DNA from 2 places in the Bradyrhizobium sp. LTSPM299 genome. Region 1 is predicted to be linked to the other one. Evidence: riboswitches for the same ligand, from Rfam matches in the RefSeq annotation. Region 1 holds a riboswitch; the other holds the start of a gene.
The links. Region 1 has a riboswitch for glycine ahead of gcvT (glycine cleavage system aminomethyltransferase GcvT). Riboswitches for the same ligand answer to the same signal wherever they lie in the genome.

Region 1 (11,664 bases):
GCGCTGCCGGGTCTGCAGGCGCGGTTGATGAGCCAGGCGCTGCGCAAGCTCACCGCCTCGATCAACAAGTCCAATACCATGGTAATCTTCATCAACCAGATCCGCATGAAGATCGGTGTGATGTACGGCTCGCCGGAGACCACCACTGGCGGCAACGCGCTGAAGTTTTATGCCTCCGTTCGTCTCGACATCCGCCGCATCGGCGCGATCAAGGAGCGCGACGAAGTCGTCGGCAACACCACCCGCGTCAAGGTCGTGAAGAACAAGCTGGCGCCGCCCTTCAAGCAGGTCGAGTTCGACATCATGTATGGCGAGGGCGTCTCCAAGATGGGCGAAATCCTCGACCTCGGCGTCAAGGCCGGCATCGTCGAGAAGTCCGGCGCATGGTTCTCCTATGACAGCCAGCGGCTCGGCCAGGGACGCGAGAATTCGAAAGCCTTCCTGAAGGCCAACCCCGACATGACCGCCAAGATCGAAGTTGCGATCCGCCAGAACTCCGGACTGATCGCCGAGCAGATCCTCGCCGGCACGCCCGAGCGCGACGCCGACGGTGAAGAGCCGGTCGCGGAGGAGTAAGCCTCAAGGCTTGCGTGATTTCGCTGGAAGCGGGCGCTGAGGACGTTGAGTTGCCGACGTCGTCGGCGCCCGTTTCGTTTTTGTATGTCTCGGTGTTCCATTGCTTGAGTCAGGCCAATGAAGCGTCTGATCTTGACCAATTCGAATGGTATGAGTCTCAAGCGTTCGGGCATCAGCGATGACTTGATCTCATTGCCCATTATCCTTTTTCGGTTCGTTTGGGGACCGCTTCCTTCTCCAGATAACCTCGCAACCTATCTAGCCGCGCGCTCGGAGAGGCACGGATCGGGTGAACACTGGTCGGACTATGTTGACAGGAGGTCTCATCGCAACAAAGCTCGCAGGAATCTTGGACTGGTTGAGTTCTGTGAGCCGTACGGCGTTATCGAGCTTTGGTTCGAGCGGGAGCCGAATGACCAGTTGCGCCTGATGTGGGTGCTCGATTGTTTTCGATCATGTCCCGAGATCGCCGCGAGGCTCGAACTGCGCCTTGTTGATTTCAATCTGATCACTATGCATCTCAACGGGCCTGAGGAGCCGGAGGACGTACCGATTGTTGACGTCACCGCGGCGGAGCTTCAGATCGCGAGTCTGTGTTGGCAGGCCTATCGGTCGACAACGCCCGAAGCCTGCTTCGACCTGCTGCACCGGGATTTGAGCGCGTTTCCGCTTTTGCGGCCGGCGTTGCTCGACCTGCTCCAGGAGCTTCCCTGGAGCAAAACGGGACTTGCCGCGACGGAAATGCGGCTGCTCGAACTGATCGGAACGGGCTTCATGGGTACCAACATGCTGTTCTATCTTCGCGGCTTCCGTCAGCGCGGCGTATTCGGCGATATGGACATCGGCACGTTGCTGGAGGGACTTGCCCACGGACCGCAGCCGGCAATAACGGGGCTCGATGACGAGCTGCGCGTCATCGATCGCACAAACCAGCGAGACCGGCTCAAGGCCTATCAGCGCAGCCGGCTTTCACTCACCGATTTCGGCAAGACGGTTCTCGCACACGAGACGGATTTTAGCCGCCACAACCCGATCGATCGCTGGTGGGGCGGCACGCACCTCACCAACGACAATCTATGGCGCTGGAATCCGGCGCTGATGAAGCCTTAGCGTTCGGCTCGCAGCCGCTCACCGCTACGCCAGCGCCTTTTCCCGGCTGGCAATCATCTCCCGCAAGGACTCCGTCACGGCGACCGACTGATGCGTCTGCTGGTCAGTCGCGACCCAGACGATCTCGCCTGTCGCGCGAAGATCGTCGGAGCCTCTGGCGAAAATCGCGAGCGCAAGCGTGATCGAGGATCGGCCGATCCGCGCGACCCGCACGCAGACGTCGATCTCCTCGTCGAACCGGATCGGCGCCTTGTATTCAACAACCGACCGCACAGTGTGAAAGTCGATGCCGGTTCTTGCGACCTCACCGAGATAATCGTAGCCGAGCGCGCGGAAATACTCTGTGATCGCCGTGTCGAAATAGGTGAGGTAGTGGGCGTTGAACACCACGGCCTGCGCGTCGACCTCGGAATAGCGGACGCGAAACGGGAAATGAAACCAGAAATCCTGGCGCATGATTGCTCCTGCCACCGGCTTCGTTCGCCCCGTGGTCAACCCGTAGACCGTAGGATGGGTAGAGCGAGGCGAAACCCATCATCTCGCCGCGGGGTCGAAGTTATGGGTTTCGCTGCGCTCTACCCATCCTACGACAGCGGCTTTACTCCGCCGCTTGCGCGTAATCCTCGATCGGAGGGCACGAGCACACCAGATTGCGATCGCCATAGACATTGTCGACGCGGCCGACCGGGCTCCAGTATTTGTCGGATCGTGACACGCCGGCCGGGAAACAGCCCTCGGCGCGTGTGTAGGCGCGATTCCAGGCATCGTCGGCGATGTCATGCACCGTATGGGGCGCGTGGCGCAGCGGTGAGGCCTCGATTTTCCAGCGGCCTTTCTCGACTTCGGCAATCTCGTTGCGGATCGCGATCATGGCGTCGCAGAAGCGATCGATCTCGGCCTTCGACTCCGATTCGGTAGGCTCGATCATCAGCGTGCCCGCGACCGGAAAGCTCATGGTGGGCGCATGGAAGCCGTAATCGATCAGCCGCTTGGCGATGTCGTCGACGGTGACGCCGCTGGTGGTCTTCAGTGCCCGCGGGTCGACGATACATTCATGCGCGACGCGGCCCTTTGCGTTGCGGTACAGCACCGGGAAGTGCGGCTGCAGCCGCACCGCAATGTAGTTCGCGTTCAGGATCGCGATCTCGGTCGCCCGCGTCAGGCCTTCGCCCCCCATCATCAGGATGTAGATGTAGGAGATCGTCAGGATCGACGCCGAGCCGAACGGCGCGGCTGACACCGGCCCGACCGAATGCGGAATTGCGCCGTCGGTGACGGGATGACCAGGCAGATAGGGTGCTAGATGCGCCTTGACGCCGATCGGGCCCATGCCGGGGCCGCCGCCGCCATGCGGGATGCAGAAGGTCTTGTGCAGATTGAGATGGCTGACATCGGCGCCGTAATCGCCGGGCCGGGACAGACCGACCTGCGCATTCATGTTGGCGCCGTCGAGATAGACCTGTCCGCTGTGGGCATGCACGATATCGCAGATCTCGCGGATGTGTTCCTCGAACACGCCATGCGTTGAGGGATAGGTGATCATCACGGCAGCGAGATTGGCCGAATGCTTCTCGGCCTTGGCGCGGAGATCGCCGACATCGACGTCGCCACGCGCGTCGCACGCGACCACCACGACGTCCATGCCGACCATCGCCGCGGAGGCCGGATTGGTGCCGTGCGCGGAGGAGGGGATCAGGCAGACCTTGCGGTGTGGCTCGCCGCGCGCAACATGATAACCACGGATCGCAAGAAGTCCGGCATACTCGCCCTGCGCGCCGGAGTTAGGCTGCAGCGAGATCGCGTCATAGCCGGTGATGTCGCACAGCCACTGCTCCAGCCGCTTGAATAGCGCGTGGTAGCCCTTGGCCTGATCCGCCGGTGCGAACGGATGCAGATTGCCGAATGCCGGCCAGGTCAACGGGATCATTTCCGTGGTCGCGTTGAGTTTCATGGTGCAGGAGCCGAGCGGGATCATCGCGCGGTCGAGCGCCAGGTCGCGATCACTGAGCTTGCGCATGTAGCGCAGCAGCTCGGTCTCGGACCGGTGCGTGTTGAACACGGGATGGGTGAGGAAGGCGCTCGTGCGCTTCAAATTCTTCGGAAGCGCCTCGTGCGCATCGGCCTCGATCTCGGCATAGGCGAGCTTGCCGCCGAACACGCGCCACACGGCCTCGACGGTCTCTGATGTCGCGGTCTCGTCGAGGGCGATGCCGAGCGTGGTCTCGCCGATGCGCAGGTTGATCCGCTCCGCGAGCGCACGGGCGACCAGCTCGTTCTGTCGAGTGCCGGCGTCGACGGTCACGGTGTCGAAGAACGCCTCGCTCGTGGGCGTAAAGCCGAGCTTGCGCAGGCCGGCGGCCAGCACCGTGGCGCGGCGATGCACGCTGCGCGCAATGTGGGTCAGGCCCTCCGGGCCATGATAGACCGCATACATCGAGGCGATCACGGCGAGCAGCACCTGTGCGGTACAGATGTTGGAAGTCGCCTTTTCGCGGCGGATGTGCTGCTCGCGGGTTTGCAGCGCGAGGCGATAGGCAGGTGCGCCCCGTGAATCCACCGACAGGCCGACGATGCGGCCGGGCAGCGAGCGCTTCAGCGTGTCACGCACCGCCATGTAGGCGGCATGCGGACCGCCATAGCCCATCGGCACGCCAAAACGCTGTGCCGAGCCGACCGCGATGTCGGCGCCGAGTTCGCCGGGCGAGGTGATCAGGGTCAGCGCCAGCAGGTCGGCTGCGACGATCGCAAGCGCACCCTTGGCACGCAGCGATGCGATGGCGGGCCGGAGGTCGCGCACCGCACCCGAGGTAGCAGGATATTGCAGCAGGGCACCGAGCACATCGGTGTTGTCGAGATCGGTCAGGGGATCGCCGACGACCAGCGTCCAGCCCAGCGGCTCGGCGCGGGTGCGCATTACCGCAAGCGTCTGGGGATGAACCTCCTTGTCGACGAAGAAGGCGTTCGCCTTCACCTGCGAATGACGCTCGGCAAGCGCCATCGCTTCGGCCGCCGCGGTCGCTTCATCGAGCAGCGAGGCGTTGGCGACGTCGAGCCCGGTGAGATCGCAGATCATGGTCTGGAAGTTGAACAGCGCCTCCAGCCGGCCCTGGCTGATCTCCGGCTGATATGGCGTGTAGGCGGTGTACCACGCCGGATTCTCCAGGATGTTGCGCTGGATCACCGCGGGCAGGATGGTGCCGGAATAACCCTGGCCGATCAGCGAGGTGAACACCTGGTTCTGCGCGGCGAGCGCATCCATATGTGCGAGCGCCTCGGTTTCGCTCAGCGCACGCCCGAGATCGAGCGGGGCCTGCTGCCGGATCGAGGACGGCAGCGTCTCGCTCATCAGCACTTGCAGGCTCGCGGCGCCGACCGTTTCCAGCATCGCGGTGATGTCGCGCGGCGAGGGACCGATGTGGCGGCGGACGAAATCGGTGGCGGCGTCGTTGGTCGGCTTGAAGGGCGCGTTCATGGGATAATCCTTACGCAATGTGCGCGGCGTAGGCGGCCTCGTCCATCAGGCCGCCGAGCTCGCCCTTGTCAGCGATCTTCAGCTTGAAGAACCACGCCTTGCCGCCGGCGTCCGAATTGACCAGCGCAGGCTCGGCCGCGAGCGCCTCGTTGACCTCGAGCACGTCGCCGGTGATCGGCGCGTAGACGTCGGAAGCCGCCTTGACGGATTCGACGACGGCTGCGGCCTCGGCCTTCTTTAGGCTTCGGCCGACCTTGGGCAGTTCGACGAACACGACGTCGCCGAGCTGCGATTGCGCGTAGTCGGTGATGCCGATGGTGGCGACATCGCCCTCGATGTGGAGCCATTCGTGGTCGGACGTGTACAGCGTCGTCATTGTTGTCCTCTAGCGTTTGTAAGTGTTGGGGACGAAGGGCGTGGCGGCGACCTTGAGCGGCAGCCGCTGGCCGCGCACTTCGGCGAATACGGTGGTGCCGACGGCGGAAAGGGAGGTGGGCAGATAGCCCATCGCAACCGGTGCATTGAGGCTTGGGCCGAAGCCGCCTGAGGTCACCTTGCCGATTGGCTCGGCGGAGTCGGCATCGGCAAACAGTGCGGCGCCTTCGCGCACCGGTGCGCGGCCGTCCGGCCTCAAGCCGACGCGGCGGCGGGATGCACCTTGTGCGAACTGCGTGAGGATCGCGTCCGCACCCGGGAAGCCGCCGGCGCGGGCGCCGCCGCTGCGGCGGATTTTTTGCACCGACCATTCCAACGCGCCTTCCACCGGCGTCGTCGTGGTGTCGATGTCGTGGCCATAGAGGCAGAGCCCGGCTTCCAGCCGCAGGCTGTCGCGCGCACCGAGCCCGATCGGCAGCACGTCGGGATTGTCGAGCAGCGCGGTGGCCAGCGCTTCGGCCCTGTCTGATGGAACGGAGATCTCAAAGCCGTCCTCGCCGGTGTAGCCTGAGCGCGAGACGAAGCAGTCGATCTCGCCAACGCGTCGCAGACCGGCGTCCATGAATTTCATCGCACGGACATCTGCACAAAGTTTCGCCAGCGCCGATTCGGCCTTTGGTCCCTGCAGCGCGATCAGCGCGCGGTCGGGCAGCGAAACGATCTCGCAGCTGTCTGAGAGATGCGCGCGGAGGTGCGCTTCGTCCTCTTCCTTGCAGGCGGCATTGACCACCAGGAACAGGTGATCGCCGAAATTCGCCACCATGAGGTCGTCGAGCAGGCCGCCGTCATCGTTGGTGAATTGCGCGTAGCGCTGCCGTCCCGGCGCGATGCCGAGAATGTCCTGCGGCACCAGTCTTTCCAGCGCCAGCGCCGCGTCGGCCACCTTGCCGGATTTCGGTCGCAGCGCGAGCTGGCCCATATGGGAGACGTCGAACAGGCCGGCATGGGAGCGGGTGTACAGATGCTCCTTGAGGACACCCGCCGGATATTGCACGGGCATGTCGTAGCCGGCGAACGGCACCATCCTGGCACCGCGCGCCACATGCAGCGCGTGCAAAGGGGTCTGTTTCAGCGGGGAATTGTCGCTCGCAAGCATCAAAGGGCCCTCGCGGTTCCACCGGGGACCTATTTCCCCTTGAGAAACCTGCAGAAAGCCCCATCTGTCGCTGTGCCTGAGAGTATTATCCCGTCGGCGGACGCATCAAGGTCAAACCCTTACGCGCCTCTTTCCAGATGTCAGACGTCACGCGGTCCGTTTGCCTGAGAGTTTCCGGGGCGGTTGCTCCTTCGGCGCCGGCACAAGGCCAGTCTCTCCCGACGTGACTTAACAACACAACAGTTAGGACAGAAACACGGCCGCGCCAAGGCTGTCAACGAGGCTCTGGCTGCTATCAACGGGCTTTGTGCTGCTGCGGCAAGTCCATGATCCGCCTGCACAGTTTCTGGACACCGTCGTCCACCTTGTCTAAAAGCGTTCGGCCGGAAACTGGCGTTATTTTGCGCCTGATCCGGTCCATTTTCCCGATTGGATGAACATGAGCAGCGTCAGCGACATCAGGTCGACTTTTCTGAACTACTTCGCGGCCAATGGCCACGAGATCGTGGCGTCGTCGCCGCTGGTGCCGCGCAACGACCCGACCTTGATGTTCACGGCGGCCGGCATGGTGCAGTTCAAGAACGTCTTCACCGGCATCGAGAAGCGCCCCTATCAGCGCGCCACGACGTCGCAGAAATGCGTCCGCGCCGGCGGCAAGCACAACGACCTCGACAATGTCGGCTACACCGCGCGCCATCTCACTTTCTTCGAGATGCTCGGCAATTTTTCGTTCGGCGACTACTTCAAGGAGCGGGCGATCGAGCTCGCCTGGAATCTGGTCACCAAGGATTTCGGGCTGAACAAGGACAAGCTGCTCGTCACGATCTACCACGACGACGACGAGGCGGCGCTCTACTGGAAGAAGATCGCCGGCTTCTCCGACGACCGCATCGTCCGCATCGCGACCTCGGACAATTTCTGGGCCGCGGGCGATACCGGTCCCTGCGGTCCGTGCTCGGAGATCTTCATCGACCGCGGCGAGCACATTTGGGGCGGGCCTCCGGGCAGCCCGGAAGAAGACGGCGATCGCTTCCTGGAATTCTGGAATCTCGTCTTCATGCAGTTCGATCAGGTGACGAAGGAAGAGCGCGTGCCGCTGCCGCGCCCCTCGATCGACACCGGCATGGGGCTGGAGCGCATGGCGTGCATCCTGCAGGGCGTCGACAGCGTGTTCGAGACCGATCTGTTCCGCCATTTGATCGATGCCGCTTCATCCGCTCTCGGGCACGGGCCGAACGCGCAGAACGTTGCGTCGTACAGGGTCATTGCGGACCATCTGCGCTCGTCGGCCTTCCTGATCGCCGACGGCGTGCTGCCGTCGAACGAAGGCCGCGGCTATGTGCTGCGCCGGATCATGCGCCGCGCGATGCGCCACGCGCAGCTGCTTGGCGCGCAGGAGCCGCTGATGCACCGCCTCGTCTGGGCGCTGGTCCGCGAGATGGGCCAGGCCTATCCGGATCTGGTGCGTGCGGAGAAGATGATCGAGGAGACGCTGCGGCTGGAAGAGACCCGCTTCCGCAAGACGCTGGTGCGTGGCCTGTCGATCCTCGACGAGAAGAGCGCGACCCTGAAAAAGGGCGACATGTTCGACGGCGATACCGCATTCACGCTGTACGACACCTACGGTTTCCCGCTGGATCTGACGCAGGACGCGCTGAAGTCGCGCGGCATCAGCGTCGACCAGGCGTCGTTCACCGACGCAATGGAGCGGCAGCGTGTGAAGGCGCGCGCTTCCTGGGCAGGCTCTGGAGACGCTGCGACCGAAGCAATCTGGTTTCCGCTGCGCGAGAAGCTCGGCGCGACCGAATTCCTGGGCTACGAGACCGAGACCGCGGAAGGCGCGGTGACCGCGCTGCTCAAAGACGGTGCCGAGGTCGAGGGCCTCGAGGCCGGCGAGACCGGCACGATCGTGCTGAACCAGACGCCGTTCTACGCAGAGTCCGGCGGCCAGGTCGGCGACACCGGTGTGCTGACCGGCGAGGGCGTCAGGTTCCGCGTCACCGAAACGCAGAAGAAGGTCGGCGATCTCTTCGTGCATCTCGGCACCGTGGAGCAGGGGACGGTGAAGGTCGGTACCGCGCTGCAGCTCGTGGTCGATCACGACAGGCGGTCGTCGATCCGGGCGCACCACTCGGCGACTCATCTGTTGCATGAGGCGCTGCGCCAGGTGCTCGGCGATCATATCGCGCAGCGCGGCTCGCTGGTCGCACCCGATCGGCTGCGCTTCGACTTCGTGCATCCGAAGCCGATCACGCCGGAAGAGCTCGCCCGCGTCGAGGATATCGCCAACGACGTCGTGCTTGAGAATGACGAGGTCACCACCCGCATCATGGGCGTCGATGACGCCCGCGAGGCCGGCGCCCGTGCGCTGTTCGGCGAGAAATATGGCGACGAGGTTCGCGTCGTTTCGATGGGCAAGGCTGCCCGCGAGCACGGCCAGAACGCGCTCGGCTGGTCGGTCGAGCTGTGCGGGGGCACCCATGTGCGTCGTACCGGCGACATCGGCCTGATCTCGGTCACCGGTGAGAGCGCGGTGGCCTCGGGCGTACGCCGCATCGAGGCGCTGACCGGCCGCCACGCGCGCAAGCACGCCAACGACATCATTGCATTGGCGAAGACCGCGGCGCAGGAGCTGCGCACCTCGGTCGAGGATGTGCCGGCGCGCATCGCCGCGCTGATGGACGAGCGCAAAAAGCTCGAGCGCGACCTGTCGGATGCGCGCAAGAAGCTCGCGATGGGCGGCGGCAGTGCGTCTGATGGCGCGGCGTCTGATATCCGCGAGGTCGGCAATGTCAAGCTGCTGGCGCGTGCGGTCGAGGGCGTCGAGACCAAGGACCTGAAGAGTCTTGTCGACGACGGCAAGAAGCAGATCGGTTCCGGCGTGGTCGCGATCGTCGGCGTCACCGAGGACGGCAAGGCCGGCATTGTGGTCGGTGTCACCGCCGATCTCACCTCGCGCTTCAACGCGGTCGAGCTGGTGCGCAAGGGCTCCGAAGCGCTCGGCGGCAAGGGTGGCGGCGGCCGTCCCGACATGGCGCAGGCCGGAGGGCCCGATGGGGCCAAGGCCAACGCGGCGCTGTCGGCGATCGAGCAGGCGATGGCTCAGCAAGCATCGGCGGGCGCCTGACGGAGCAATCACAGCGTGGCGACGGTTCCGGGCAAGCCAGCGATCAGCGACCCGGATTTGCGGGACCGTCTCTACGAACTGCTCGAGCACGATCATCTGCCATATTCGGTCGGCTCGCGGTTCGTCCGGCTGATCATTGCCATCATCGTCGTCGACGTGCTGACGGCGATCCTGGCCTCGGTGCCTGACATCGACGCGCAGCTTGGCTCGCTGTTCATCACGATAGAAGTCGCGGCGGTCCTGGCCTTCGCGCTGGAATATGCCGCGCGGATCTGGAGCGTCGTCGGCCACTCGCTGCGCGACGTGACGCCGCTGCGGGCGCGGCTCGAATATACCTTCTCGACCCTCGGCTTGATTGATCTGCTGGCCTTCCTGCCGTCGGCGATTGCGTTGATCGTGGGCGACAAGACTGCGCTCGTGCTGTTCGGCATGCTGCCGTTCCTGAAGCTGGTGCGCTATTCGCCGGCGATGCGTTCGCTGCTGGCGGCGCTGCATGCCGAGCGGCGCACGCTGGTCGGCTGCCTCGTGATCCTGACCGGCGCGGTGCTGCTGTTCGCGTCGTTGCTTTATGCGATCGAGCACAAGGTGCAGCCGGACAAGTTCGGCACCATCCCGCAGGCGATGTGGTGGGCGATCGTGACGCTGGGCACGGTCGGCTATGGCGACGTGGTGCCGGTGACGCTGCTCGGCAAGATGGTCTCGGCGGTCGCGATCGTCGTCGGCTTTGCCATGATCGCGCTTCCGGTTGCGATCATCTCGACGGCATTCGCGGACGAGGTTCGGCGCCGCGATTTCGTCGTGACCTGGGGGATGCTGGCACGGGTGCCGTTGTTTTCCCATCTCGGGGCCGCCGAGATCGCCGACATCATGCGCCTGCTGCGGGCGCAGACCATCGAGTCCGGCGAGGTGCTGGTGCGGCGGGGCGACGCAGCGGCGTCGATGTATTTCATTACCGCCGGCGAGGTTGAGATCGATCTGCCGAGCCAGCGGGTGCGCCTGTCGGACGGCACCTTCTTCGGCGAGATCGCGCTGCTGCGGCGGACCAAGCGCTCCGGCACGGTGACGGCGACGCGCAAAACCAAGCTTTTGGCGCTCGATGCGCAGGATTTCCATGCCCTGATCGAACGCGTCCCGGCGCTCGCCGTGCATGTCAAGCAGACGGCCGAGGCGCGCCTGGCGGAGACGGCGGGCTCAGGCGACGTCGCCGCCGGAGAAATCGCCCAGGCTGCGCCCTCCGAGAGCGACGGCGGCATCCGGGACTAGGATGGCTCAACCCTTGCGCAGGAACACGTAATCCGCCGAGTAGGGCGCGCTCTTCAGCAGGCCCGCCTTGTCGCAGGCGCCGGCGAGCTGGCCGCCTGAGGTATTGATCCGCTGCACGGTGGTGGCGCCTGACAGCACGCCATTGCCGCGGCGGGAGATCACCTCGAGCTTCAGCCAGGCGATATCTGATGTGGTCGCGCCCGGCGCGTTGCCAATGGCGCGGCCGGTCACGGCACTGCCGTCGACATTCTCCCAGTTCGGGCCCGCGTAATGCCGGCCGACCGTCTTGCCCTCGGCGATCAGGGTCGCGATCGGCTCGCGGAACGACCAGGCGAGCTTGCCGTCGGCGACCGCCTTGCACTCATAGACCTGGGCACCCTCGGCGTGGACGGAGAGAACGACGGTCTCGCCGGGAGCGGCGATGGCGTCGGGGAGGGAATCGGCGGCAAGCGCCGCCGACCCGGTCAGCAACGATGCTGCGAGCGTCACACTCTTAAGATAGTTCATGGTCACGCTCACTGTTGCGGTCGGTGTCGGCAGCTTACGCCGCCTTCGTCAGGTTCTCGGCGACCTTGTCGAGGAAGC
Region 2 (11,664 bases), 140 kb from region 1:
CGCGATGCCGCGCTGCTGAATGCGTCCGCCCGTCGTTGCCATCCAAGGTGAGAATATGTCCGACCACGTCGTCCCGCACTTCCACAACGATGCCGGTGTCTCGGTGATCGAGATCGGCTCGCAGGAGTTCATGTGCGTGGGCGCCAACCCGCCGTTCGACCATCCGCACGTGTTCCTCGACCTTGGCAATGACAACGAAATCATCTGCCCGTATTGCTCGACGCTCTATCGCTTCGCGCCCGACCTCGGCGCCGGCGAGGCGCGCCCGCCGGAATGCGTCCTGAAAGACAAGGTCGCCTGACCGCTCCGTGGCGCTGACGCGAACCGTCATCGTTGCGGGCGCCGGGATCGGAGGACTAACCGCGTCGCTGGCGCTGGCAGCGCAAGGCTTTCGCGTCGTTGTGCTGGAGAAGGCCGAGCGGCTCGAGGAAGCCGGCGCCGGGATCCAGCTCTCCCCCAATGCCAGCCGGATCCTGGTCGAGCTCGGGCTCAAGCCGCGGCTTGCGCCGCGGGCGGTGACGCCTGACTCCGTCAATATCATCAGCGCGCGGGCCGGCGGCGAGATCGCGCGGATGCCGCTCGGCGAGGCCGCAGCGTTTCGGGCCGGTGCACCCTATTGGGTGATCCACCGCGCCGACCTGCAGGCCGCACTGCAGGCCGAGGTCAACGACCATCCCGACATCGATCTGCGCCTCGGCTGCCAGTTCGAGGACGTGGCCAAGCACGCCAAGGGACTCACCGTGGTCCAGCGCCGCGGCACCACGCGGCAGCAGGAACTGGCGGTGGCGCTGATCGGCGCCGACGGCATCTGGTCGTCGGTGCGCGGGCACTTGTTCCCGGATGTGCAGCCGCAATTCTCCGGCCTGATCGCCTGGCGCGGCACGCTCGAGGCCAACGCGTTGCCGCGCGAATACACCGCGCCGCGGGTGCAGCTTTGGATGGGCCCGAATGCGCATCTGGTGGCCTACCCGATCTCGGCCGGGCGCCAGATCAACGTGGTCGCGATCGTACCCGGCACCTGGAACAGGCCGGGCTGGAGCGCGCCCGGCGACGCCAACGAGATCAAGGCCGCATTCGCGACGCCGAGTTGGCCCGCGACGGCGCGGATGCTGATCGGCGCGGTCGACGGCTGGCGCAAATGGGCGCTGTTCACCCTGCCCGATATCGGCGACTGGAACGCAGGCTCAGTCGCGCTGCTCGGCGATGCCGCGCATGCGATGCTGCCATTTGCCGCGCAGGGCGCCGGCATGGCGATCGAGGATGCGGCCGTGCTCGCAAAGGCCCTGAGTGATAGCACCGGCGAGAACAATGCCGGGATTCCCGCCGCGCTGAAGCGCTACACGCGGATGCGTCGCGCGCGCGTGCTGAAGGTGCAGCGCATGGCGCGGCAGCAGGGCCGCATCTACCACCTGACCGGACCGGCCGCGATCGCGCGCGATCTTGCTATCCGCGCGATCGGACCGCAGCGCATGCTGGCGCGACAGGACTGGATCTACGACTGGCGGATGTGAGCGCTTTGCGCCTGATAGCGCAACCGATCTTCAGTGGATCAGGGAACGCGGCTGCCGCGAATCCTTCGGGCTGGGTGTGGGCGTGGCCGCCGGCACCGGGGCGGCGCTGGCCGGCGGCGCTTCATGGCACTTGTTGCGGCGCCAGGCTTCGTCCGCGAGCTTCTGCTGGGAACGGATCGAAATCAGCTCGTTGCGATAGGCCAGTTCGGAGACCACGGCGCCGCCGACGCCGGTTTGGGCCTTTGCCATCAAGCCCTCCTGTTCCGCGGCGCGGCTGGTGAGGCTCTTGCGCTCGGTCTCGATCTGCTTGCAATCGTAGAGCTCGTATTTGGCGGGATCGGAGAATGCCGACGGCACGCTCTCGCCGATCTGCGCGCAGCCTGATGCGCCCGCCGCCAATGCGAGCAGCGCAACGCCGAGGGCCGCGCGTAACGGGTTTCGGCGGCGTAAAAAACGAGCGGACATGCGGCTTTCTTAATCGGACAGTGTTGAGATTGCCTAAAGCAGCCGCCGGTGTCCGGATTGAGGCTTGATCGCGGCGGCGCGCTGCCCTTATCCGCGCCCCGCGGACAAATCAAACGGTATTGTGGGCCGGTGCGCTAAACCATTGAAAGCGCAATTATTCGAGCGAAATATTGAGGATTCCACTTAACGACCAAACGCGCTAGATATCGGCGCGCCTGGCGAGATGCGGACGTGGCGGAACTGGTAGACGCAAGGGACTTAAAATCCCTCGATGGCAACGTCGTGTGGGTTCGAGTCCCACCGCCCGCACCAGCCTTCGCTCGCTTCGCGAGCTACGGCTGGGTAAGCCTGGAAACCTGATCGTAGCGAAGTGAGCGAAGGCTGCCGCGCCGAAGCCCGTCGGGCGAACACGGGCTCTCTGCGATGGCGACCCGCTTCACTCGAACGTCAGTCCGAGCCGCCTCTCCTTTTTCCACACGATCCGGCACGGACGCCGCTCGCCATCCACAGCGAGGACGAAGCGGTCGGGAAACCACAGCGGCGAATTGACCTCGATGGCCGCCCCCGAGGCCGAGACGCTTCGGACCGTGCATGGGATCGCTTCACTGCCGAACTCGATTGTCCCCTTCTTGAGGACCCGGCGGCGCGGCGCGGCACGCTGCTCCTCGGTTGACGGCTGAGGTGCGCCGATCGGCGCGGGCTTGAAATCGTCTTCTTCCATCGACTCGTCGCGGTGTGCATTGAAGCGGCCAGCTAAATTACGGCGCGAAGCTGACATCAAGCTTACAATATACAAGCGACGTCGAAATGCGGCAAACGACCCCAGTTGAGCTTGCATGCCAGTCGCTCGCGCTGCTGCCTGCGACGCGGGCACTCGCGCGCTCCAATCGCGAATTCATCACCGACTCGTGTTTTCCGGTTGTGGCGTGGTTCACAAGCCGCGGCGGCCTCTCATCCTAACATCAGCACGCCGGAAGCTACGGCCGCACATTGCGCGGCTGCCACATCCCAGTCCCTGTTTTCACTTGGAGATGAGACCATGGCAATGACCGACCGAACCCAGATCGTGCGCGGCGATGCGCGTGATCACGATGCACTGATCGTGGCTGGCTACCTGATCGCCTCGACGATCTTCATGCTTGCGCTGTATTGGGCCGCGACGTCGCCAGGCACCGCATCCGGCGATATCGCGTCGATGATCGTGTTTCCATAAGCCTCATTTCATCCAAGCAACGCACGGAGATCGTCATGAGCGATTACGGCGACGACGCTGGCCACTGCAGCAACGGATTGAACGCGCAGAAATTCCGCGATGCCACGCCGGAAGAGCGCACGACCTATCGGAGATGGATCCGCGGAACGGTTGTCGTGTACGCTGTCCTGGTGCTGGCCGCCGGCACGCTTGCCCTGATCAGCACCGCGCGCGTCGGTCCCGTCGAACTCAGCAGCCTGTCGACCCACGGCCCGGCCAGATCGACGGATGACAATTGGGCAAAGTCACATTTCTAGGCAAGGCAGACCTGTAGGCAAGGTAGACCTGCCGAATGCTCGCACGCATGCATAAAAATGGCCGGGACTGAGCCCGGCCATTTGCGCGTTGAGAACAGAGGTTCGCCGTTACGCTGCCTTACTCCGACTTGTCGATATTCCAGAAGATCGGCGTGGCCGGACCATCGAGCACGCCGGTCAGCGACTTCCGCCACACGCTCGGTCCCTGATACTGGCCGAGCGGGACATAGATCACCTGATCGTAGGCTTCCTTCTGGATTTCGGTCGCGATCTTCTTTTGCTCGTCGAGCGAGGTCGCATGAACGAAGGTATTCTTCAGCTCTTCGATCTTGGGGTCTTCCGCCCAGCCGAACCAGCCGCCGTTCTTGCCCTGGCCGCCGATCGAGAGGTTGGTGATCGGGTTGGAGACGTCGGCGCTCACCCAGTTGGTGAAGAACATGTTCCAGCCGCCGTCCTTCGGTGGCTTCTGGCTGGCGCGCCGGCTCACGACGGTCTGCCAGTCGGTCGCCTGCAGGTCGACCTTGAAGCCGGCATCGCGCAGCTGCTGGGCGACGACGACCGGCTGCGCCTTCAGCGTGGTAACGTCGCCGGGCGCCATGATGACGACGGGCGTGCCATCGTAGCCGGACTCAGCGAGCGCCTTCTTGGCCGCGGCCATGTCGCCGCCCTTCAACAAGGTCTCTCCGCCGGCATCTGTCGCGAACGGCGTGTCGCAGATGAAGAAGGCGACGCAGACCTTGTAATATTTGGGATTGCCGACCAGCGCGTCGAGCACGTCCTTCTGGTTGATCGCCAGCAGCGCCGCGCGGCGAACCTTGATGTTGTCGAACGGCGGATAGAGGAAGTTCATGCGGCCGAGCGTCTGGAAGCCGAACTTGTTCAGCGTCTCGACCTTCAGGTCCTTGTCGCCTTCGAGGGTCGGCAACATGTCGAACGACGGATTCTCCAGGAAATCGATATCGCCGGACTGCAACGCATTCAGCGCAGTCTGCGCGTCGGCCATCGTGACCCACTCGACGCGATCGACCTTCACGACCTTGCCGCCCGCGGTCCAGCTCGCCGGCTCCTTGCGCGGCACGTAGTCCTTGTTCTTCTCGTATACCGCCTTCACGCCGGGCTGGAATTCGGCCTGGACGAACTTGAAGGGGCCGGATCCGATCTGCTCCGGAATCGGCTTGTCCGGCGGCGTCTCGGCAAGACGCTTCGGCATCATGAAGGCCACACGCGACGACGGCTTGCCGATCGAATCGAGCACGAGGCCGTAGGGCTCCTTCAGCTTCAGCGTGATGGTCTTGGCGTCGGTGGCCTCGATGCTGGCGGTGAAATCCATCAGCTTCTGGCCCATGCCGTCGACCTTGGCCCAGCGCTTGAGCGAGGCCACGCAATCCTCCGCCGTGACCGGCGTGCCGTCATGCCACTTCAGGCCGTCGCGCAGCGTGAAGGTGTAGGTGAGCTTGTCGTCGGAGACTTTCCAGTCCGCCATCTGCGGCTGGATCTTGAAATTGGCATCCGTCGCGATCAGCGTGTCGTAGATCATGTAGCCGTGATCACGCGTGATGTAGGCGGTGGTCAGGATCGGATCGATGATGCGCAGATCCGAATGCATCACCGCGGTGATGGTCTTGCCCGCGGCCAGCGCCTGCGGCACAAAGGATAATTCCTGCGGCGCAAACGACAGCGCGAGCGCCGACAACGCGGCCGCTATCGTGTGTTGCTTCCAACGCGACTTGTGGAACATTCAATCTCTCCTGACGTGTAACTGATCACAGCCGGCTTATTCGTTATGCATGCGGTTCGTTATTTAGGCGACCGAACATGGTGTGCGGCGTGCGAAATCGAGACTTGCATCAAGCACGATGCGCGTCAATCCGGTTTTGGTCGAGACCAAGTGTATGCAAATGAATGATGCGGCTCGGCGCGTTTGACCTTACAAGATCGCCGCCACCGACTTTCGTAGGCCCGCGGCGCGGACAAACAACAAAGAGAGAAAGCCATGAACCCAGTCGATCTTCCCTTTGACTCCGAAGCGATGCTCCAGGGCCTGCGCGGCTGGGTGGAATGCGAAAGCCCGACCTGGGATGCGGTCGCCGTCGAGCGGATGCTCGGTCTCGCCGCGCGCGAGATGGCGATCATGGGCGCGACGATTGAGCGCATCGCTGGGCGCCAAGGTTTCGCCGGCTGCGTCCGCGCCCGCTTTCCCCACCCGAAGCAAGGCCAGCCCGGCATCCTGATCGCCGGACATCTGGACACCGTGCATCCGGTCGGCACCATCGAGAAGCTCACATGGCGGCGCGAGGGCAACAAATGCTTCGGCCCCGGCATCTTCGACATGAAGGGCGGCAACTATCTGTCGATCGAGGCGATCCGGCAACTGGCGCGCGCCTCCTTCACGACCCCGCTGCCGATCACCGTCCTGTTCACGCCCGACGAGGAAGTCGGCACGCCGTCGACCCGCGACATCATCGAAGCGGAAGCCGCGCGCAACAAATACGTCCTGGTGCCGGAGCCGGGCCGGCTGAACAACGGCGTCGTCACCGGACGCTACGCGATCGCGCGCTTCAATCTTGAAGCAACCGGCAAGCCGAGCCATGCTGGCGCGACTCTGTCCTCCGGACGCTCCGCGATTCGCGAGATGGCACGGCAAATCGTCGCGATCGACGGCATGACCACGGAGGATTGCACGTTCTCGGTCGGCATCGTCCACGGCGGCCAATGGGTCAATTGCGTTGCCACAACCTGCACCGGCGAAGCGCTCAGCATGGCCAAGCGCCAGGCCGATCTCGACCGTGGCGTCGAGCGGATGCTGGCGCTGTCGGGCACGGCCAACGACGTGACGTTCAAGGTGACGCGCGGCGTCACCCGCCCGGTCTGGGAGCCGGATGCCGGCACCATGGCGCTGTATGAAAAGGCCAAGGGCATCGCGAGCGAGATGGGCCTCGATCTGCCGCATGGCAGCGCCGGCGGCGGCTCCGACGGCAATTTCACCGGCGCGATGGGTATCCCCACCCTCGATGGGCTCGGGGTCCGCGGCGCTGACGCGCACACGCTCAATGAACATATCGAGGTCGACAGCCTCGCCGAGCGCGGCCGCCTGATGGCGGGACTGCTGGCGACCTTGAACTGACATTGATTTGCACTGCACAACGCGTTGGCACAGCCGGTCGAAATTTAGCCTTGTCCAATTTTGAGGCTTACCCTAGGGTCCGGCCGTCCAACGCGATGATGCGGGAGAGACTGAAGCAAGAGCATTCGTGCTTTTGTGTTCGGCGCCGACGGAGCAACCGCCCCGGAAACTCTCAGGCAAAAGAACCGTGTCGTCAGGACGATCTGGAGAGAGGCGACATGGCCGCACATCGTGGGCCGTGACGTCCACCGAAGGGGATAATCCGTTGTAGGGTCTCGGCCCGATGCGGATCAAGCTCTCAGGTACCGTGACAGATGGGGCGCCGCCACCGGTTTTCACCGGCGGATCGGCGACTCTAACGCACGGGAGCCAAGAGACCATCATGCCTCACATTGCCATTATCGGCGCCGGTATCACCGGCGCGACGACGGCCTATGCCCTGCTCGAACGCGGCTATCAGGTGACTGTCCTCGACAGGCATCGCTACGCCGGGATGGAGACCTCGTTCGCCAATGGCGGACAACTCTCCGCCAGCAACGCCGAAGTCTGGAACAGCGCCGCAACCATCCTCAAGGGGTTGCGCTGGATGCTCAGGAGCGACGCGCCGCTGTTGATGAATCCGAAGCCGAGCTGGCACAAGTATTCCTGGATCGGCGAGTTCGTCGGCAATATCGGCCGCTATCGCGCCAACACCATCGAGACCACGCGGCTCGCCATCGAAGCGCGGCAGCATCTGTTTTCCATTGCCGAGCGCGAGAACATCGCTTTCGATCTCGAGCGCCGCGGTATTCTCCACATCTATCACGACAAGGCCGGCTTCGACGCGGGCCTGCGTGTCAACACGCTGCTCCAGCAAGGCGGCCTCGACCGCCGGCCGGTGACATCAGACGAAATCCGCGCCATCGAACCTGCGCTGCAATCGGCCAGCTATGGCGGTTTCTTCACGCCGTCGGACGCGACCGGCGATATCCACAAGTTCACGCGCGGGCTGGCTGACGCCTGTATCCGCCGCGGCGCAACCTTCATCCACGAAGCCGATGTCGATGCGATCTCCCGCACCGGCGAGGGCTTCCGCATCGGCTGGAACGACACCGCATCGCAGGATGCCGCGGCACCGACACGACACGACCTGCAGGTGGACGGCATCGTCATCTGCGCCGGCGTCGCGAGCCGCCACCTCGCCGCGATGCTCAATGAGCGCGTGAACGTCTATCCGGTGAAGGGCTATTCGATCACCGTGCAGCTCGATGCGCCGCAAAGCCGGGAGGCTGCGCCGACCGTCAGCCTGCTCGATGAAGCCGCCAAGATCGTCACCAGCCGGCTCGGCGCCGACCGCTTCCGCGTCGCCGGTACGGCCGAGTTCAACGGCTTCAACCGCGATATTCGCGCCGACCGTATCCAGCCGTTGGTGGACTGGGTGCGACATCATTTCCCAGCGGTCGACACGTCGAAGGTCACGCCATGGGCGGGACTGCGCCCGATGATGCCGAACATGATGCCGGTGGCGCGCGCCGGACGGATTCCGGGCGTGTTCTACAACACCGGTCACGGCCATCTCGGCTGGACCCTGTCGGCCGCAACAGCGCAGATAATCGCCGAGGCCATTGATGGCTGGCGCGACCTCAGCGCGCCCTCAATGGTGCCGTCGCAGGTCGGTACGACTGAGACCACCCACGCTGCTTTCCTCTAATTATCCGGCCGAAGGGGAAGAATATGAGCGTAGTTGCATGTGGCCAAGTCAGGATTCGCCGAGAACCACCGCGTGACAAGGATTAGCTTTATGCTGGGGAGAAGCGAGCCATCTCAGGAGCGGACAATGCGCATTGCGCTGGCGCACGCGCATGACATGGCCGTCCATACAGAGATCGCCAAGCTTCCGTACAGGGCTCCAGAAAAGGCAAGACATGACAACTGAGACGTTGACCAAGTCGGATCAGATTGCCAGAGAACTGAGTGCAGCCGTCGACCAAAACTTCGACGATCAGATCGCGTTCCTGTCACGCATGGTGCAGTTCCGCAGCTTGCGCGGACAGGAAGCGCCGCAACAGCGATGGCTGGCCGAGCAATTCGCAAAACGCGGCTACGACGTCGATACGTTCAGCCTCGCGGACGTCAACCTGATGAGCCATCCGAAGGCTGCACCGATGGACGGCATCGATCTTACCGGATCGCAGCAGGTTGTCGCTACGATCAACAGTAAAGGCAGCGGGCGCAGCCTGATCCTGCAAGGTCATATCGACGTGGTGCCGGAAGGCCCCGCCGACCTTTGGGACCAGCCGCCGTTCGCGGCCGCCGTGCGCGACGGCTGGATGTTCGGGCGCGGCGCGCAGGACATGAAGGCCGGTGTCTCGGCCATGATCTTCGCGCTCGATGCTATCAGAGGCGCCGGATATGCGCCAAACGGGCGCGTCCATCTGCAGACCGTGACCGAGGAAGAGAGCACCGGCAACGGCGCACTGTCGACCCTGATGCGCGGCTATCGTGCCGACGCCTGCCTGATTCCCGAACCTACCGGACACACGATCACACGCGCCCAGGTCGGCGCCATCTGGTTTCGCCTGCGCGTGCGCGGCACGCCGGTGCATGTCGCCTATTCCGAGAACGGCACCAGCGCCATCCTGTCGGCGATGCATCTGGTGCGCGCGTTCCAGGATTACACCAAAACCCTCAACGCGCGGGCGCTCGACAACAGCTGGTTCCGCGGCGTCAAAAATCCGATCAAGTTCAACGTCGGCATCATCAAGGGCGGCGACTGGGCAAGCTCGACCGCGGCCTGGTGCGAGCTGGATTGCCGGCTCGGTCTCCTGCCGGGCGAGACGCCGCGAGAGGCGATGCATGGCATCGAGGAATGCCTGGTCGAGGCGCACAAGGCCGACGACTTCCTGTCCGACAATCCGGCCGAACTCGTGTGGAGTGGTTTTCAGGCAGACCCAGCCGTGTGCGAACCCGGCAGCGAGGCGGAAGCGGCTCTGTCCGCCGCCCATCAGTCCGTCTTCCGGGTTCCGATGCAGGAGCGCCTGTCCACAGCCGTCAACGACACGCGCTACTATTGCGTCGACTACGGCATCCCTGCACTTTGCTATGGTCCTTACGGGATCGGCCCACATGCGTTCAACGAACGTGTCGAGCTCGATAGCCTTCGCAAGACAACGCAGAGCATCGCGCTATTCATCGCCAACTGGTGCGGCGTGATGAGAATGTGAACGGGCCTATCGTTTCAGGTCGATGGTCCAATACAGATGGTCCAATACAGGATGTGCAATGCGAGAGCGCAGCTTCAGATCGGAGGGAGAACACGATTAGCACCCGTCGAGACGGCCTGGGTACGGGCGCCACCTCGCCCTCGCCGGGCTTCAAGCGGCCTGAACCGCACCTTGATATAACGCCGCCATTGGCACAGTATTTGCCTGCAAATTCATCACTTCCGCGCTCGGCTCCAGCGCAACGACGCAGAAGCGCATGACACACATCACGGGGACACCATGAGTATGATGCGGCCCAGCCTTCGCTTCGCAGCGTCTGTCGACAGGAGATAGCTCGATGCTCGGCTATCTCATTCGCCGTATTCTCGCTGCCATTCCCGTGATGGGCGTGGTGGCGCTGTTCGTATTCCTCCTGTTGCGGCTGACGCCAGGCGATCCCGCCGCGATCCTCGCCGGTGACAATGCAACGCCCGAGCAACTCGAGCGTATCAGGACCTCGCTCGGGCTGAACGAGCCGATCTACATCCAGTTCTACACCTGGGTCGCCAAACTGCTGCACGGCGATCTCGGCGTCTCGCTGATATCAAACGTGCCAGTGCTGAAGATGATCAGCCAGCGCGTCGAGCCGTCGATCTCGGTCGCGCTGACCACCATGGTGCTGTCGATCCTGGTCGCGGTGCCGCTTGGCGTGATCGCGGCATGGAAGCACGGCACCTGGATCGACCGCTTCGTGATGGGTCTGTCGGTGCTCGGCTTCTCCGTGCCGGTGTTCGTGATCGGCTACGTGCTGATCCAGGTCTTTGCGATCGATCTGCGCTGGGTGCCGGTGCAGGGCTTCAAGAGCATCTCGGCCGGCTTCGGCCCGTTCTTCGAGCGCATCATCCTGCCGACCTGCACGCTGTCCTTCATCTATGTCGCGCTGATCGCGCGCATGACGCGAGCCTCGATGCTCGACGTGCTGGGCGAAGACTATGTGCGCACTGCGCGCGCGAAGGGCATCGGCGAGTCCGGCGTGCTGCTACGTCACGCCTTGCGCAACGCCGCCGTGCCCGTCATCACCGTGATCGGCTCCGGCTTCGCGCTGCTGATCTCCGGCGTCGTCGTCACCGAGAGCGTGTTCAATTTGCCCGGCATCGGCCGCCTCACCGTCGATGCGGTGCTGGCGCGCGATTATCCCGTGATCCAGGCGATGATCCTGCTGACATCAGGTATCTATGTCGCGGTCAATCTCCTGATCGACCTCTCCTACGTCCTGCTCGATCCTCGTATCCGGTACTGATTGATGGTGATCGAAACCCTCCCCGAGTCCTCGATTCCGGTCACCCGTCCGTTCCGGGTGAAATTCGGTTTCCTCACGGCAACGCCGATCATCGCGGTTGCGACGGTCTGCCTCACCCTCGTCATCCTGATGGCGATCTTCGCGCCGCTGCTGGCCCCGCACGATCCGCTGCTGCTGGCGCCGGCGCAGCGGCTGAAGCCCTCAAGCGCGCAATTCCTGCTCGGCACCGACGCCTATGGCCGCGACGTGCTGTCGCGCATCATCTATGGCGCGCGGATTTCGCTCCTGATCGGGCTCGGCAGCGCCGTCTGCTCGGTCGGCGTCGGACTCCTGATCGGCCTCGTCGCCGGTTTCTTCAGATGGGTCGACGCCGTGATGATGCGCGTGATGGACGGCTTGATGGCGATTCCCGCTGTCCTGCTTGCGATCGCCGTGGTGTCGCTGTCGGGCGCCAGCATCTGGACCGTGATGATCGCGATCACGATCCCCGAAATCCCGCGCGTGGCGCGGCTGGTGCGCTCGGTGGTGCTGACCGCGCGCGAGGAGCCCTATGTCGAGGCTGCGATCTCGGTC

Region 2: linked by a shared signal. The riboswitch ahead of UP10_RS03225 (D-amino acid dehydrogenase) and the one ahead of gcvT (glycine cleavage system aminomethyltransferase GcvT) in region 1 are both predicted to bind glycine.

The regions. Positions count from the first base shown of each region.
Region 1 is NZ_JYMU01000006.1:576,471-588,134, reverse strand. Features, by position in the region: gene recA (recombinase RecA) at 1-576, shown strand, start outside; gene UP10_RS03950 (hypothetical protein) at 694-1,686, shown strand; gene UP10_RS03945 (acyl-CoA thioesterase) at 1,711-2,142, opposite strand; gene gcvP (aminomethyl-transferring glycine dehydrogenase) at 2,285-5,158, opposite strand; gene gcvH (glycine cleavage system protein GcvH) at 5,169-5,534, opposite strand; gene gcvT (glycine cleavage system aminomethyltransferase GcvT) at 5,544-6,689, opposite strand; glycine riboswitch at 6,832-6,921, opposite strand; gene alaS (alanine--tRNA ligase) at 7,129-9,816, shown strand; gene UP10_RS03920 (cyclic nucleotide-gated ion channel) at 9,832-11,079, shown strand; gene UP10_RS03915 (DUF3455 domain-containing protein) at 11,086-11,586, opposite strand; gene UP10_RS03910 (NADP-dependent isocitrate dehydrogenase) at 11,621-11,664, opposite strand, start outside.
Region 2 is NZ_JYMU01000006.1:433,503-445,166, forward strand. Features, by position in the region: gene UP10_RS03185 (zinc-finger domain-containing protein) at 56-301, shown strand; gene UP10_RS03190 (FAD-dependent monooxygenase) at 309-1,511, shown strand; gene UP10_RS03195 (hypothetical protein) at 1,542-1,976, opposite strand; tRNA gene UP10_RS03200 (tRNA-Leu) at 2,202-2,288, shown strand; gene UP10_RS03205 (PilZ domain-containing protein) at 2,413-2,814, opposite strand; gene UP10_RS43925 (hypothetical protein) at 3,016-3,189, shown strand; gene UP10_RS03210 (hypothetical protein) at 3,225-3,485, shown strand; gene UP10_RS03215 (ABC transporter substrate-binding protein) at 3,604-5,223, opposite strand; gene UP10_RS03220 (M20/M25/M40 family metallo-hydrolase) at 5,479-6,609, shown strand; glycine riboswitch at 6,701-6,807, shown strand; glycine riboswitch at 6,811-6,925, shown strand; gene UP10_RS03225 (D-amino acid dehydrogenase) at 6,992-8,299, shown strand; gene UP10_RS03230 (ArgE/DapE family deacylase) at 8,514-9,812, shown strand; gene UP10_RS03235 (ABC transporter permease) at 10,150-11,091, shown strand; gene UP10_RS03240 (ABC transporter permease) at 11,095-11,664, shown strand, end outside.